Regions from separate parts of the Amycolatopsis sp. lyj-109 genome, predicted to be linked through region 2. Evidence: riboswitches for the same ligand, from Rfam matches in the RefSeq annotation. Region 2 holds a riboswitch; each other region holds the start of a gene.
What was found. Region 2 has a riboswitch for S-adenosylmethionine ahead of ACLJQF_RS27780 (aminotransferase class V-fold PLP-dependent enzyme). Riboswitches for the same ligand answer to the same signal wherever they lie in the genome.
Positions count from the first base shown of each region.

Region 1: it holds a riboswitch for S-adenosylmethionine, as region 2 does, so the genes downstream of both, ACLJQF_RS18060 (methionine ABC transporter ATP-binding protein) here and ACLJQF_RS27780 (aminotransferase class V-fold PLP-dependent enzyme) in region 2, are expected to answer to the same signal.
Region 3: it holds a riboswitch for S-adenosylmethionine, as region 2 does, so the genes downstream of both, thrC (threonine synthase) here and ACLJQF_RS27780 (aminotransferase class V-fold PLP-dependent enzyme) in region 2, are expected to answer to the same signal.

Region 1 covers NZ_JAJPWR010000007.1:246,645-251,017, forward strand. Annotated here, with positions in the region: gene ACLJQF_RS18055 (4-(cytidine 5'-diphospho)-2-C-methyl-D-erythritol kinase) at 1-952, opposite strand, end outside; gene ACLJQF_RS18060 (methionine ABC transporter ATP-binding protein) at 1,062-2,075, opposite strand; SAM riboswitch class I at 2,285-2,375, opposite strand; gene rsmA (16S rRNA (adenine(1518)-N(6)/adenine(1519)-N(6))-dimethyltransferase RsmA) at 2,501-3,337, opposite strand; gene ACLJQF_RS18070 (transglycosylase family protein) at 3,518-4,373, opposite strand, start outside.
Region 2 covers NZ_JAJPWR010000013.1:97,534-101,906, forward strand. Annotated here, with positions in the region: gene ACLJQF_RS27770 (hypothetical protein) at 1-202, opposite strand, end outside; gene ACLJQF_RS27775 (hypothetical protein) at 207-803, opposite strand; gene ACLJQF_RS27780 (aminotransferase class V-fold PLP-dependent enzyme) at 820-2,163, opposite strand; SAM riboswitch class IV at 2,203-2,317, opposite strand; gene ACLJQF_RS27785 (M23 family metallopeptidase) at 2,520-3,164, opposite strand; gene ACLJQF_RS27790 (potassium/proton antiporter) at 3,255-4,373, opposite strand, start outside.
Region 3 covers NZ_JAJPWR010000011.1:120,091-124,463, reverse strand. Annotated here, with positions in the region: gene ACLJQF_RS25060 (ComEC/Rec2 family competence protein) at 1-205, shown strand, start outside; gene ACLJQF_RS25055 (DUF4231 domain-containing protein) at 215-634, opposite strand; gene thrC (threonine synthase) at 879-2,144, opposite strand; SAM riboswitch class I at 2,157-2,290, opposite strand; gene holA (DNA polymerase III subunit delta) at 2,439-3,419, shown strand; gene rpsT (30S ribosomal protein S20) at 3,537-3,797, opposite strand; gene ACLJQF_RS25035 (EamA family transporter) at 4,155-4,373, shown strand, end outside.

The sequences.
Region 1 (4,373 bases), on a different contig from region 2:
CCCGCGGCGGTGCCGGACGGGGTGCGTCATCCCCGCCGACGGCGCGGGCGCCGGGGACCGGGCCGTGGGCCACCCGGACCGTCCGGCACACGCCGGCGCCCGACAGCTCGGCCGCGACCTCCACCGCCGACTGCGCGCCTTCGCAGAGGAACGCGCACGTCGGGCCGGAACCGGACACCGTGCCCGCGAGCGCGCCCGCGTTGACGCCCGCCCGGAGCGTGCGGCGCAGGTCGGGCCGCAGCGAGACCGCGGCCGCCTGGAGGTCGTTGCCCAGCAGCAGGGCCAGCTGGCGCGGATCGCCGGAGGCCAGCGCCTCGACGACCGGCGTGTGCGAGCCGATCCTGGGCGGGTTGCCCGCCGCGCGCAGCCGGTCCAGTTCGCCGAACACCTTCGGCGTCGACAGCCCTTCGTCGGCGAAGGCCAGCACCCAGTGGAACGTGTGCCGCGACAGCACCGGGACGAGCTGCTCGCCGCGGCCGGTGCCCAGCGCGGTGCCGCCGTAGATGGCGAACGGGACGTCGCTGCCCAGTCCGGCGGCGAGCTCGGCCAGCTCGTCGCGGGTGACGTCGAGGTTCCAGAGGCTCGCCAGCCCGACGAGCGTCGCGGCCGCGTCGGCGCTGCCGCCCGCCATGCCGCCGGCGACCGGGATGCCCTTGCGCAGCACCACCCGGACCTTCGGCTCTTCGGTGCGCCCGACGTGCGCGGCCAGGGCCTCGACGGCCTTCCAGGCCAGGTTCTCGGGGCCGGTCGGGACCGTGCCCTCCCCCTCGCCGTAGACCTCGATGCCGGGCTCTTCGGTGACCGCGACGGTCACCTCGTCGGTCAGCGACAGTGCCTGGAACACGGTCACCAGCTCGTGGTAACCGTCTTCGCGCAGGTCGTCGACCGACAGGTGCAGGTTGACCTTGGCCGGGACCCGGACGGTGACTGGGGGCGGAACTACGGCGAGCACCCGACCAGCCTACGTGGCCCCCGCCGCTCACACTTCCGGCAGTAACTTCGTGAAGGCCACCTTGAGGAACTTGTACTTCCTCAAGGTGGCCTTCACGAAGTCGGGCCGGTCAGGCAGCCGCGACACCCTGCGGGCCGCGGGCGGTGTGCGTCACGTGGCCGCCGCGCTCGGCGACCCAGGCCAGCGCCGCGTCGGCCCGCTCGCCGCGGACGCCGAGGCGGAAGCGGCCGACCGGGGTGTCGCCGATGCGGGTCAGGCCGCCGCCGATGGTGGCGAACTCGACGTCGAAGCGACCGGCGGCCTCGGGCAGCAGCGCACCCACCGACGCGAAGCCGACCAGCACGACGTCGGCCGCGCGGTCGTAGCGCGCCACCTGCGCGCGGGTGGTCTCGATGGCCGGCAGCAGCGCCTGCGCGGTGCGGCTGGCCGGGTCCGAGATCAGGTCGAGCACCGTGCCGCGTTCGACGACCGTGCCGTCCTCCAGCACCGCGACGTCGTCGCAGACCCGGCGGACCACACCCGCGTCCGGCGTCGTGACGACGACGGTGACGCCCAGCTCGGAGCGCGCCCGGTCGAGGACGGCGAGCACCGCGCCGGCCTCCTCCGGGTCGACGCCGGCGGTCGGGTCGTCGGCCAGCAGCACGGCCGGGGCCGCCGCCAGCGCCTTCGCGACCGCGACGCGGCGGAGCTGACCGACGGACAGCTCGCCGGGACGCTGCGCGGCACGCGCGGTCAGGCCGACGAGGTCGAGCAGCGAACCGACCCGGCTGCGGCGCTGCGGGCCGTCGACGCCGAGCTGCTCGAGCGGGGAGGCGATGTTGCCGGCGATGGTGCGCTCGGCGATCAGCTCCGGCTTCGTCGAGACGACGCCGAGCTGGCGGCGGATCTCGCGGAGCCGGCGGCCGTCGAGGGTGCCGGTGTTGAGGCCGTCGAGGCGGACGACGCCGCGGTCGGGGCGCTCCTGCAGGGCGATGCACCGGGCGAGGACGGACTTGCCGGACCCGGCGGGACCGACCACGCCGAACAGCGAGCCGGCCTGGACGTCGACGCTCACGTCCCGCAGCGCGACGACGGAGTTTCCGTTGGTGGCAAAGGTTTTGGACAGGTTTTCGACGGTGATCACGAAGGCTCCAGAAAACAGGGTGCACGCAGCGCGCAGCACCCGGCCGCAAGCGAGTTCCGTCCTGTTCGGACGGTGCATGAAGAAGAGGTGGACCGGGTCGGACTAGCTCAGTTGGAGCGTCGACATGCGGTCACGGAGCGGCGGCCTTCGTCGACTACGCGACGCCTGGTCAGGAGCAGGGGGCGAGCTACCCTCTTCATCGAAAACGGCCTCCATCGGTCCTGGCGGTAGCACCTGCCCTGTGGAGGGTGGTTGCTGCGACTTCGGCGAGCCAGGTCTCTCAGTCGCTCGGGATGGACGTACTGAGTAAAACCGATCCCACGGAGCGAAAGCAAGCCCGTTGGCCCAGATCACACGAGTGGCGGTGTCCGGATCGCGGGATCATGAGCGGCGAGGGCGTGTTTCACGCTTCCACTGTGGAGTGCCTAACGGGCGGCGGCGATCCGGGCGAAGGCGTGTACGTCCAACTGCTCACCACGGGTTCTCGGGTCGATCCCGGCGGCCGTGAGCAGCTCACCGGCCCGTTCGGCCGAGCCCGCCCAGCCCGCGAGCGCGGCCCGGAGCGTCTTCCTGCGTTGTGAGAAGGCGGCGTCCACCAGGCCGAAGAGCAGCTCCCGGTCTTCGGACGCCGTCGAGTCGCCACGTTCGAAGGCGACGAGCGCGGAATCGACGTTCGGCACGGGCCAGAACACCGAGCGTGGCACCGCGGCGACTTTGCGTGCACTTCCGTACCAGGCGAGCTTGACGCTGGGCACGCCGTAGATCCGGCTGCCGGGGCCGGCGGCCATCCGGTCGGCGACCTCGGTCTGCACCATCACGAGGCCCTTCTTGAGCGAAGGCACCTCGGCCAGCAGGTGCAGCACGACGGGCACGGCGACGTTGTAGGGCAGGTTGGCGACGAGAGCGGTCGGCTCGCCGAGTTCCTCGCGGGTGACGCGCAGGGCATCGGCCCCGACGACGGTCAGCCGTTCCGCGGCTTCGGGGCCCCGCTCGGCGACGGTCTTCGGCAGCCGCTCGGCGAGCTTGGGGTCGATCTCGACGGCGACGACCGGCGCCCCGGTGCCGAGCAGCCCGAGCGTCAGCGACCCGAGCCCGGGCCCGACCTCGAGGACGACGTCGTCCGGGGTGATCCCGGCGAGTTCGACGATCCGGCGGACGGTGTTGGGATCGTGCACGAAGTTCTGCCCGAGCTTCTTGGTCGGCCGCACGTCGAGTTCGGCCGCCAGCCCGCGGATTTCGGCAGGTCCCAGCAGTTCAACCACCGGACGAGCCTACTTGAACCCGGAACTCGCGTGATCAGCGGCGGATCTCGCGTGATTGAGCGGGCATCACGCGTGATTGGGAGGGCATCACGCGTGATTGGAGGGGCATCACGCGTGATGCCTTTTTGCGCACGCGAACCGGCCCCCGTCCGTGTGGACGGGGGCCGGTTCGAGGAGCTGTCAGGCCTTCTTGCCGCAGACCGGCCAGGCGCTGTAGCTGCCGCCGCGGCCGGCCTTGACCTTCTCGGCGACCGCGATCTGCTGCTCGCGCGAAGCCTGGTTCGGCAGCGCGGCGTACTCGTCGCCGCCGTAGGCGTCCCACGTGCGCTTGTCGAACTGGAGGCCGCCGTAGTAGCCGTTGCCGGTGTTGATCGACCAGTTGCCGCCCGACTCGCACTGCGCGATGCGGTCCCACGCGGAGCCGTCGCCGACGGCCGGGGTCGGGGCTTCCTTGCTGCCGACGTGGATGATCTTCGGCTTCGGCTGGGTGATGACCTTCTCGGAGATGCTCTCCCGGCCGGTCTCCTTGCCGTTCTTCTGCGTGACCTTGTAGGTCACTTCCTTCTCGCCCGGCGTGCCGGGGTCCTCGACGCTGGTCTTGCCCTTGGTCAGGTTCGGGTCGTCGACGCGCTGCTCGGGCGGGTCGATGGACTCCTTCTGGACGACCGTCGAGACGCCGGTGCGGCTGACGTGCACCTCGGCGCCGTCGGTCAGCTTGACGTCCAGGCCACCCTCGGCCTTGTCCTCCGGGCCCAGGGTGAGCTTGTATTCGCCCAGGAACTCCTTCGTCGTGACCGCGGTCGTCTTCACCTGCTTCGGCGCGTTCCCGCCGTCGTACAGCGTGATGTTCTTGAGGGTCTTGATCTCGACAGTCGCGCCCTGCAGCGGCAGCTCGCCGCTCTTCGGCATCGACATCCACGTGCCGGCCTTGTCCATCTCGGACATGCCGAGCTGGCTCAGCGCGTCGCCGAGGTGGGTCGCGCGGACCCAGGAGGTGCGCTCGGTGCCGTCGACGACCAGCTTCAGCTGGCGGCCG
Region 2 (4,373 bases):
CGAGGGTCGCCGACGGCACCACGTCGTAGGCGACTGCACTCGCGTACGTCGTGCCGCTGAGTTCGTTGGTGGCGAGGCCGTGCAGCCGCTGGTAGCCCCGCGGAGCTTCGACGTGGGCCGGGACCAGGTCGACCGCAACCATCACGAGCAGCGCGAACCCCAGCGCGGCCAACGGGAACCAGGACCTCCGCGGACTCCCCATCGACTCAGGGTATCGAGCGCGGGTTTCCCCGCAGCAGGGTGATGAAGGCGGCGGCCAGGAGGATCACCGCCGAGCCGAGGACGCCCACCACGTCCGCCGAGAGCACCACGGCGACCAGCGCGAACGCGGCCGTCGTCAGCAGGACGAACCGGCTGCGTTCGTACGCGGCGAGCACGAGCAGGCCGAGGGTGGCCACGAGCGGGCCGCGCAGGCCGTCGCCGAGCCGGAACTGCCAGGACCCGACCAGGTCGAGCAGCGGGACGGCGAGCAGCGCGCCGACCGTGCCCAGGACGAACCACCCGGTGCGGGCGGGCCGCAGGGCGAGCGCGTACCAGACGGCCGTGCCGGCGAGGACCACCCCGAGCGTGACCAGCCAGGCCGGCCCTTCGGGCAGGCCGCGCCCGAACTCGTAAAACTCGTCCAGGGGCCGCCACTGCGCCTGACTGTAGGTCGGCCCGGCCGAGGGCGCCGGCCCGAGCAGCAGGTTCGCGGATTCGCTCTCGGCCTGGCTGCGGCGCGACAGCAGCTGCACCGCGGCCAGGGCGATCTCGGCGAATCCCAGCAACGCCAGCGGAAACCAGAAACGCGGCCCTCTCCCCATCGGCCCAGGCTAGCGCTCAGCAGAACGGCGGCAGCTCCCGCGGGTCGCCGACCGGCGCCCAGCGGCCGTCCACCTTCGCGTACTCCCAGCGGGCTCCGCGGGCGACGATCTGCCGCAGTGCCAGGAGCACGCGGTCGACGTGCTCCTCGGTGCTGCCGAGGCCGAGGCTGACGCGGACCGCCTGCTGCCCGTCGCCGCCGGTGACGCCGATCAGCCGCTTGGCCGCGATGTGGGCGCAGAAGGCGCCGTCGCGGACGCCGATGCCGTACTCGGCGGACAGCACCGCGGCGAGCCAGCCCGGGTCGAAGCCGTCGACGACGAAGCTGACCGTGCCGACCCGGTCGACCGGCGCGTCGAACAGCCGCAGTTCGGCGCAGCCCGGGAGGCTCTCGAGGCCCTTGCGCAGCCGGGTGAGCAGGGCCTGCTCGTGGTTTTCGATCGCGGCCCAGTTTTCGCCGAGGGTTTCGCACGCGACGCCGAGCGCGTAGACGCCGACGGTGTTGGGCGAGCCGGCTTCGTGGCGCTCCGGGCCGGTGTTCCAGACGACGGCGTCTTCGGTGACGAGCTTGGTCGCGCCGCCGCCGGCGAGGTACGGGCGGGCCGCGCGCAGCCAGTCGGCGCGGCCGATCAGCGCACCCGCGCCGAAGGGCGCGTACAGCTTGTGGCCGGACAGCGCGACGTAGTCGACGTCGAGTTCCCTGAGCGAGATCCGGCGGTGCGGGGCCAGCTGGGCGGCGTCGAGGGCGACGCGGGCGCCGTGTTTCCTTGCCACGGCGGCGATCTCGGCCACCGGGAGCAGCTCACCGGTCACATTGGACGCTCCGGTGACGACGACCAGCCGCGGTCCCTGCGGGGCGTCGGCGAGCGCTTCGTCCACAGCGGACACCGCGGCGAGGCGGGTCCGCGGGGTCGGCAGGCGCCGGACGTTCGGGCCCTGCCACGGCAGGAGAGCGGCGTGGTGCTCGGTGTCGAACACGATCACCGTGGTGTGCCGCGGAAGGCTGCGGGCGAGCAGGTTGAAGGCGTCGGTGGTGTTGCGGGTGAAGACGACGGTGTCGGTCCGCCGTGCGTCGACGAAGCGGCGCAGGACGTCGCGGGTGCGCTCGTAGAGCTTGGTGGAGACCTGCGACGCGAAGCCGGCGCCGCGGTGGACGCTGGCGTACCAGGGCAGGAACTCGTCGACCTTCGCGCGGACGGCGTCGAGGCACGGGGCGCTCGCGGCGTGGTCGAGGTTGGCGTAGCCGATGTCCCCGCCGGTCACCAGCGGCACCCGCAGCGACGCTCCCGCGACGGCGGGAATGTCGCGAGTCTCAGGGATTTCGCGGGTTTCGGGCTGGGTGCGGTCGATGGCGAGAGTCATCGGGGTGCCTCCTCGGCGATCCGGGGGACCCCGGCGAGGGGCCCGCGCTTGCCCGTCGCACGACGCGACCGGCCCGGTCTTCACCCGGGGCACCCCACCGCGGTAGGAGGGTTGCCGGCCAGCAAGCCGGGGCTTCGCGCTGGCACTCATGACCTGAGTCAGAAGGTAACCGAGAAACCGGCGGCCGGCCAAGTCCCGCTTCACATTCTGAGACGCCGCTCACAGACCGTGAGCGGCACCGAGCGCCCCAATGTGGCCTTCGTTGCGTCTGACGCACCCAAGGCGGCCTTCGGTGCGTCTGACGCACCGAAGGCCGCCTTGGGGCGCTGGCGACCCGCCAACAGGGACGCGCGGGATCAAGGACGTGCGCGGAACCGGCCCGGCAGCTGGACCACCGCACCGTCCGCGAGGTGCGTTGCGGTGCCCGAGTACTGCTCGGACCCGGCGGTGAAGCGCCAGCCGCCGAGGGTCTTGCCGTCGATCGGCTCACCGAGGGCCTCCGCGACCGTTGTCGCAATCCGGGAGAAGGCGACGCCGTCCCAGTCGCCCGCGGCCGCGTCCGGGAGCGTCCAGAGCGTGAAGTGCACGTGGGCACCCGTGCTGCTGCCGCCGCACGGCAGGGCGTTGCCGGTCGAGCCGAGCACGGCCCCGGCCTCGGCCCGCTCGCCGTCGGTCACCCGGATGCCCTCGAGGTGGTAGTAGCCGGTCCGCCACCCACCCGGGTGATCGAGGGTCACCCAGTCGCCGCCGGCGCAGTGCTGCAGGTGGACCGTGCCGGCCAGCGGGGCGCGAACCGTGCCGTCGGCGGGGCTGAAGTCGATCGCGTTTTTCACGCCGGTGCTGCCGTCGTCGGAGTGGATGCCCGCCGAGTAGACCTGCTGGCCGGCCTCGAACGGCAGGGTCAGCGCGGGAAAAACCTCGGCGGCCGCCGGAGCGGCGAGGAGTCCCACGGCCGCGGTGACCGCGGCGGCCAAGCCCGCCCATCGCACAGAAAGGTTCACGGCGGGTTCTCCTCTGGCGCCAAGTTCACTCAATCGAGCGCACATTAAGCCAAAAGAGGGACTATTGGGAAGGCTGTTCGTTAATTTCCGTTACTGGCCGGACTCGCCCTTCCAGCGAGCCAGACGGCCGGCCCGGTCGACGGCGCGCAACCGGCGTTCGACCGCGTCGCGGACCGCGCTCGTCGTGACGACCAGCAGCTGGTCGTGCTCCTGCAGCCGGCTGGTCTTCTGCGGGGTGAAGCCGGTGCCGTCGCGCACGACCAGGCTGATCGTCGCCCCGATGGGCAGCCGCAGCTCGGACAGGTACACGCCGTGCAGCTTCGACCCCGGCTGGATCCGGACCTGCAGCAGTTCGGCGCCCAGCTCGTCCAGCGGCGCGGAGTCGACCTCGATCTCGTGCGCCTCGGACTTCTTGGCCAGCCCGAGTTTGCGCGCGAGCGGGCCGAGCGTCGCCCCCTGGACCAGCGTCAGCACGACGACCAGCACGAACACCGCGTCGACCAGCCGCTGCGCGCCCGGCAGGCCCTGCGAAAGCGGGATCATGGCGAGCACGATCGGCACCGCGCCGCGCAGCCCGGCCCACGACAGGAACGCCTGTTCCCGCCACGGCAGCCGGAACGGCAGCATCGACAGCACGACCGAGACCGGCCGCGCCAGCAGCAGCACGACCGCGCCCGCGACCAGGCCCGGCACGATCGCGTCGAGCAGCCGGCCCGGCGAGGCGAACAGCCCGAGCAGCACGAACAGCCCGATCTGCGCCAACCAGCCCAGGCCCTCGGCGAACGACAGCGTGTCCGACCGGTGCGGCAGCCGCGAATTGCCGAGCACCAGCGCGGCGACGTAGGTGGCGAGCAGCCCGGACGCGTGCAGCAGCTGCCCGGACGAGTACGCCACGACGCACACCGCGACCGTCGCGAGCGGGTAGAGGCCGGTCGCCGGCAGCGCGGCCCGGCGCAGCGCGATGCCGCCGAGCCAGCCGAAGGCCAGGCCGATCGCCAGGCCCGCCGTCAGCTCGTAGACCACCAGCAGCGGCAGCGTCCAGTCCACAGTGGTGCCTTCGGCCAGCACCACGACGGCGATGTAGGCCGGCGCGTCGTTGATGCCCGACTCCAGCTCGAGCGCGCCGGTGAGCCGGTTGCCGATCCCCGCCGTGCGCAGCACCGAAAACACCGCGGCCGCGTCGGTCGAGGCGAGCACCGCGCCCCACAG
Region 3 (4,373 bases), on a different contig from region 2:
GTTCCTCGCGGCGGTGGCCCCGCGGGTGGCATTGGTCAGCGTGGGGGCGGGAAACAGCTACGGTCACCCCAGCAAGTCCACAATAGACACCCTGACGGCCCTCGGCGCGCGAGTCACCCGCACCGACGTGGACGGCGACACCGCGGTGGTCACCGGAACGGCGATCGCCCGCCGCGGCGAGCCGCGCGGTCCACCTCGCCGGTGAGGCGGACCGTCAATTCTTCTGGGCGTTCTCGTGGGTCAGGCGGCTGCGCTCGACGGTCATCCGACGTCGAGCCCATTGCTGGCCGCCCTCTTCGGCAAGAGTCTCGACGCGGGCGACCAGCACCTGGACGGCGTCCGCGCCTTCGTAAGGCGGTGACGACTGGAGGAACAATGCGGCTTCACGCTCGATCGCGTAGCCGACCTGGCTGTGCTCCACCCAGTTCTCGTGCAGGCCGAAGGTGGTCCGGACACCGGTGGCGATCAGCACGAAGGCGCCTATCGCGGCGATGATGACCGAGTCGAGGTGGGCGGCTGCGGCCACCGGAATCGCGGCCGAACCGGTGAGAGCGGCGACTTCCACGGCGGCGTATCTGATGCGGTCTCGCCGAGACCCCTTCTTGTACCACCGCCACCTCGCGACGACCGTCACCGGCAAGGCTTGGCCGTCGCGCTCGGCCGTGACCATCCAATGCTTGCCGAGATCTCCGGACGTGTCCGCAGCCCACTTCATCCCGAACCCCCCGCGATCGAGTCAACGCCCTGGCGGGTGTCGACCCTAGCGGCCCGATAGTCCGGAAGGAGGTGTTGCCGTCAAAGGCGAGCCGCGCGGCCCGCGTCGCCGCCTCGCCGCTGAGTGCCGGGGCGGGCCAAGAGGTGCCCGCCCCGGCCGGAGCTCAGTAGCCGAGAGCCTTGTTCACGGCCGCGGCCGAGGGCGGCAGGGTGGCCTTGGGGCCCACGTGGTTCTCGATCGCGTCGAGGGTCTTGAGGCCGTCGCCGGTGATGAGCAACACCGTCTCGGCGTCCGGGTCCAGCTTGCCCGTTTCGACCAGCTTCTTCGCCGTGGCGACGGTGACCCCGCCCGCCGTCTCGGTGAAGATGCCCTCGGTGCGGGCCAGCAGGCGGATGCCTTCGACGACCTCTTCGTCGGAGACATCCTCGATCGCGCCGCCGGTGCGGTTGACGATGTCGAGCACGTACGGGCCGTCGGCCGGGTTGCCGATCGCCAGCGAGCGGGCGATCGTGTCCGGCTTCACCGGCTGGACCACGTCGTGGCCTTCGCGGAACGCGGCCGACACCGGCGAGCAGCCGGTGGCCTGCGCGCCGAACACCTTGTACGGGCTGGCGTCCACGAGACCGAGCTGGCCCAGCTCGCGGAAACCCTTGTCCACTTTGGTCAGCTGCGAACCGGAGGCGATCGGGACGACGATCTGCGGCGGGATGCGCCAGCCGAGCTGCTCGGCGACCTCGAAGGCCAGCGTCTTCGAGCCCTCCGAGTAGTACGGCCGGACGTTCACGTTGACGAACGCCCACTTCGGGTGCTCACCGGCGAGCTCGGTGGCAAGACGGTTGACGTCGTCGTAGTTGCCGTCGATGGCGATGAGGTCACCGTCGTACACCGCGGTGGTGAGGATCTTGGCGCGCTCGAGGGTCTTGGGGATCAGCACGACCGACCGCCAGCCGGCGCGGGCCGCGGCGGCGGCCGTCGCGTTGGCCAGGTTGCCGGTCGACGGACACGCGAGCACCTCGAACCCGAACTCGCGGGCCGCGGCCAGCGCGACGGCGACGACGCGGTCCTTGAACGAGTGCGTCGGGTTGCCGGTGTCGTCCTTGACCCACACGCGTTTGAGGCCGAGTTCCTTGGCGAGACGGTCGGCGCGGACCAGCCGCGTCGCGCCCGGCTCGGTGTTCGGGATCTCTTCGACGTTGGACGGAACGGGAAGGAGCTTCTTGTAGCGCCAGATGTTCTTGGGGCCGGCCTCGATGTCCTCGCGCCGGACGCGGCCGAAGTCGTAGGCGACCTCGAGCGGCGAGAAGTCTTCGGCGGAGACGAACTCCGGAGCGAGCGGCTGCCGGTGGCCCTCTTCCTTCGACACCAGTTCGACGGCGGGACCGAGATCCGGGGTCTTCGTGGTGGAGGTCGTTCCGAGGGTGGCGGTCATCGCGAGGTTCCTTCCTCATCTGCCCCGCCGAAGCGGGCCGGAATTGGCACCGTGGTCGTCAGCTATCCCGCGATCGCGGGATGACAGGCTGTACGCCGGTTGCCGGGGCTTCGTCGGGCCGTTCCCTCTGCCCCTCTGGATGAGCGGTATTCAGTTGTCGGTGCCACGCACGCCGGAATTTCCGGGGCGGGCTGCCTCGGCTACACCGTACGACATCGCGCTCGGACCGTGCCACGGTGGCCGCCCGACATCACCGGAGCGGAGGCACGGGAGCGCAAGTGAGAGGATTCCCGGGTGACCGCGCAAGCCACCGCCCCGGCCCCGCTGCAGCTGGTGCTGGGGGAGGAAGAACTGCTGATCGAGCGGGCCGTCCGCGAGACGCTCGCCGCCGCCCGCGCGATGGACCCGACCGCGGAGCTGACCCGCGTCCGGGTGTCCGATCTCACAGCCCCTGAGCTGGCCGAACTGGTCAGCCCGTCGCTGTTCAGCGAAGGCCGGGTGATCGTCCTCGAGTCGGCGCAGGACATCTCGCAGGAGCTGTCCGATGCCGTCGCGGCCTACCTGAAGGACCCGGCGGACGGGGTCGTGCTCGTCGTCGTGCACACCGGCGGCGGCCGCAGCAAGGCGGGCAAGTCGCTCCCGGCTGGGCTGAAAAAGGCCGGCGCCGTCGTCACCGAGTGCCCGAAGCTGACCAAACCGGCCGAGCGGGAGCAGTTCGTGCGGCACGAGGTGCGCCGGGTGGGCGGCAAGATCGACCCGGCCGGGGTCGCCGCTCTCCTCGACGCCGTGGGCTCCGACCTGCGGGAACTCTCCTCGGCGGCGACGCAGCTGGTCGCGGACACGGGTGGCGCCGTCGATGCCGACGCGGTCCGCCGCTACCACCGCGGCCGGGCCGATGTGACGGGCTTCGCGGTCGCGGAGAAGGCGGTCGGCGGCGACCGTTCGGCGGCCCTGGAGTCGCTGCGCTGGGCGATGCAGCTGGGCGTCCCGCACGTCCTCGTCGCCGACGCGCTGGCTGACGCGGTCCGCACGATCGCTCGCGTCTCCGGCGCCGGCCGGGGCAACCCGAACCAGCTGGCGGGCGAGCTCGGCATGCCGCCGTGGAAGATCCGCAAGGCGCAGGGCCAGTCCCGCGGCTGGAACCCGGACGGCCTGGCGACGGCGATGCGGGTGGTCGCGCGGCTGAACGCCGAGGTCAAGGGCGCGGCGGCGGACCCGGGCTACGCGCTGGAACGAGCGGTCCTCGAGGTGGCCGCGGCGAAGGGCGACCGCTGATTGCTGCGGGCGGCGCCGACCATCGGACAGCGCGCCGGGGCGTGCCGGCTCTCGAGCCGCGTCCGGACATGAAGAAGGCCCCGGCCGAAGCCGGGGCCTTCCCAGAAATCAACCAGCTCAGAGCGCGTTGACGCGCTTGGCCAGCGCGGACTTCTTGTTGGCGGCCTGGTTGGCGTGGATGACGCCCTTCGAGACGGCCTTGTCGAGCTTCTGGGCGGCGTCGCGCTGGAGCTCGGCGGCCTTGGCCTTGTCGCCGGCCTCGGCGGCTTCGCGGACCTTGCGGATCGCGGTCTTCACCGAGGACCGGATCGCCTGGTTGCGCAGACGCGCCTTCTCGTTCGTCGTGATGCGCTTGATCTGCGACTTGATGTTGGCCATAGGGCAACTCCTGTTTCACTCGGTGAGATTCGCCGCCGCGCTGAAGTGGCCCCGCTCGAATGAGCCGGTTTCCTCCATGACGGAATGCCGCACGGGCAGCGAGCGACAACTCTAACAGCCGGGCCGCCGGCGCCCGGCGCCGGGAGTACCGTGGGTGACGTCAGTGCCTAGGGTTCCGTCGCCGGTCCGAGCGGTCCGCACCACACGCGGTCCGCACCACACTGTCCACCACAACCAGGGCCGGCGGGTCTGGTCCGAGCGGCACCATCGGCGGGCCTGGACGGCCGGTCGTTCATCTGACGGGGCAAAAGCCTGGAGGACCCGGTTTTCGCGCGCGCGAAAACCCGAAGGGGTCCCGTGAACACCACCGCCTTGTCCCTCGTCCTCGTTGCCGCTGTCGTGCACGCCGGGTGGAACCTGGCGGCCAAGCGGATCTCCTCCGGTGGCACCCAGTTCGTCTGGCTCTACTGCACCGTCGGCGCCGTCTTGATGCTTCCGGTCACGATCGTGCTGCTCGTCGTCGAGAACTACCGTCCACAGTGGAGCTGGCTGCTCGCCGCCGTGGTCACGGCCTTC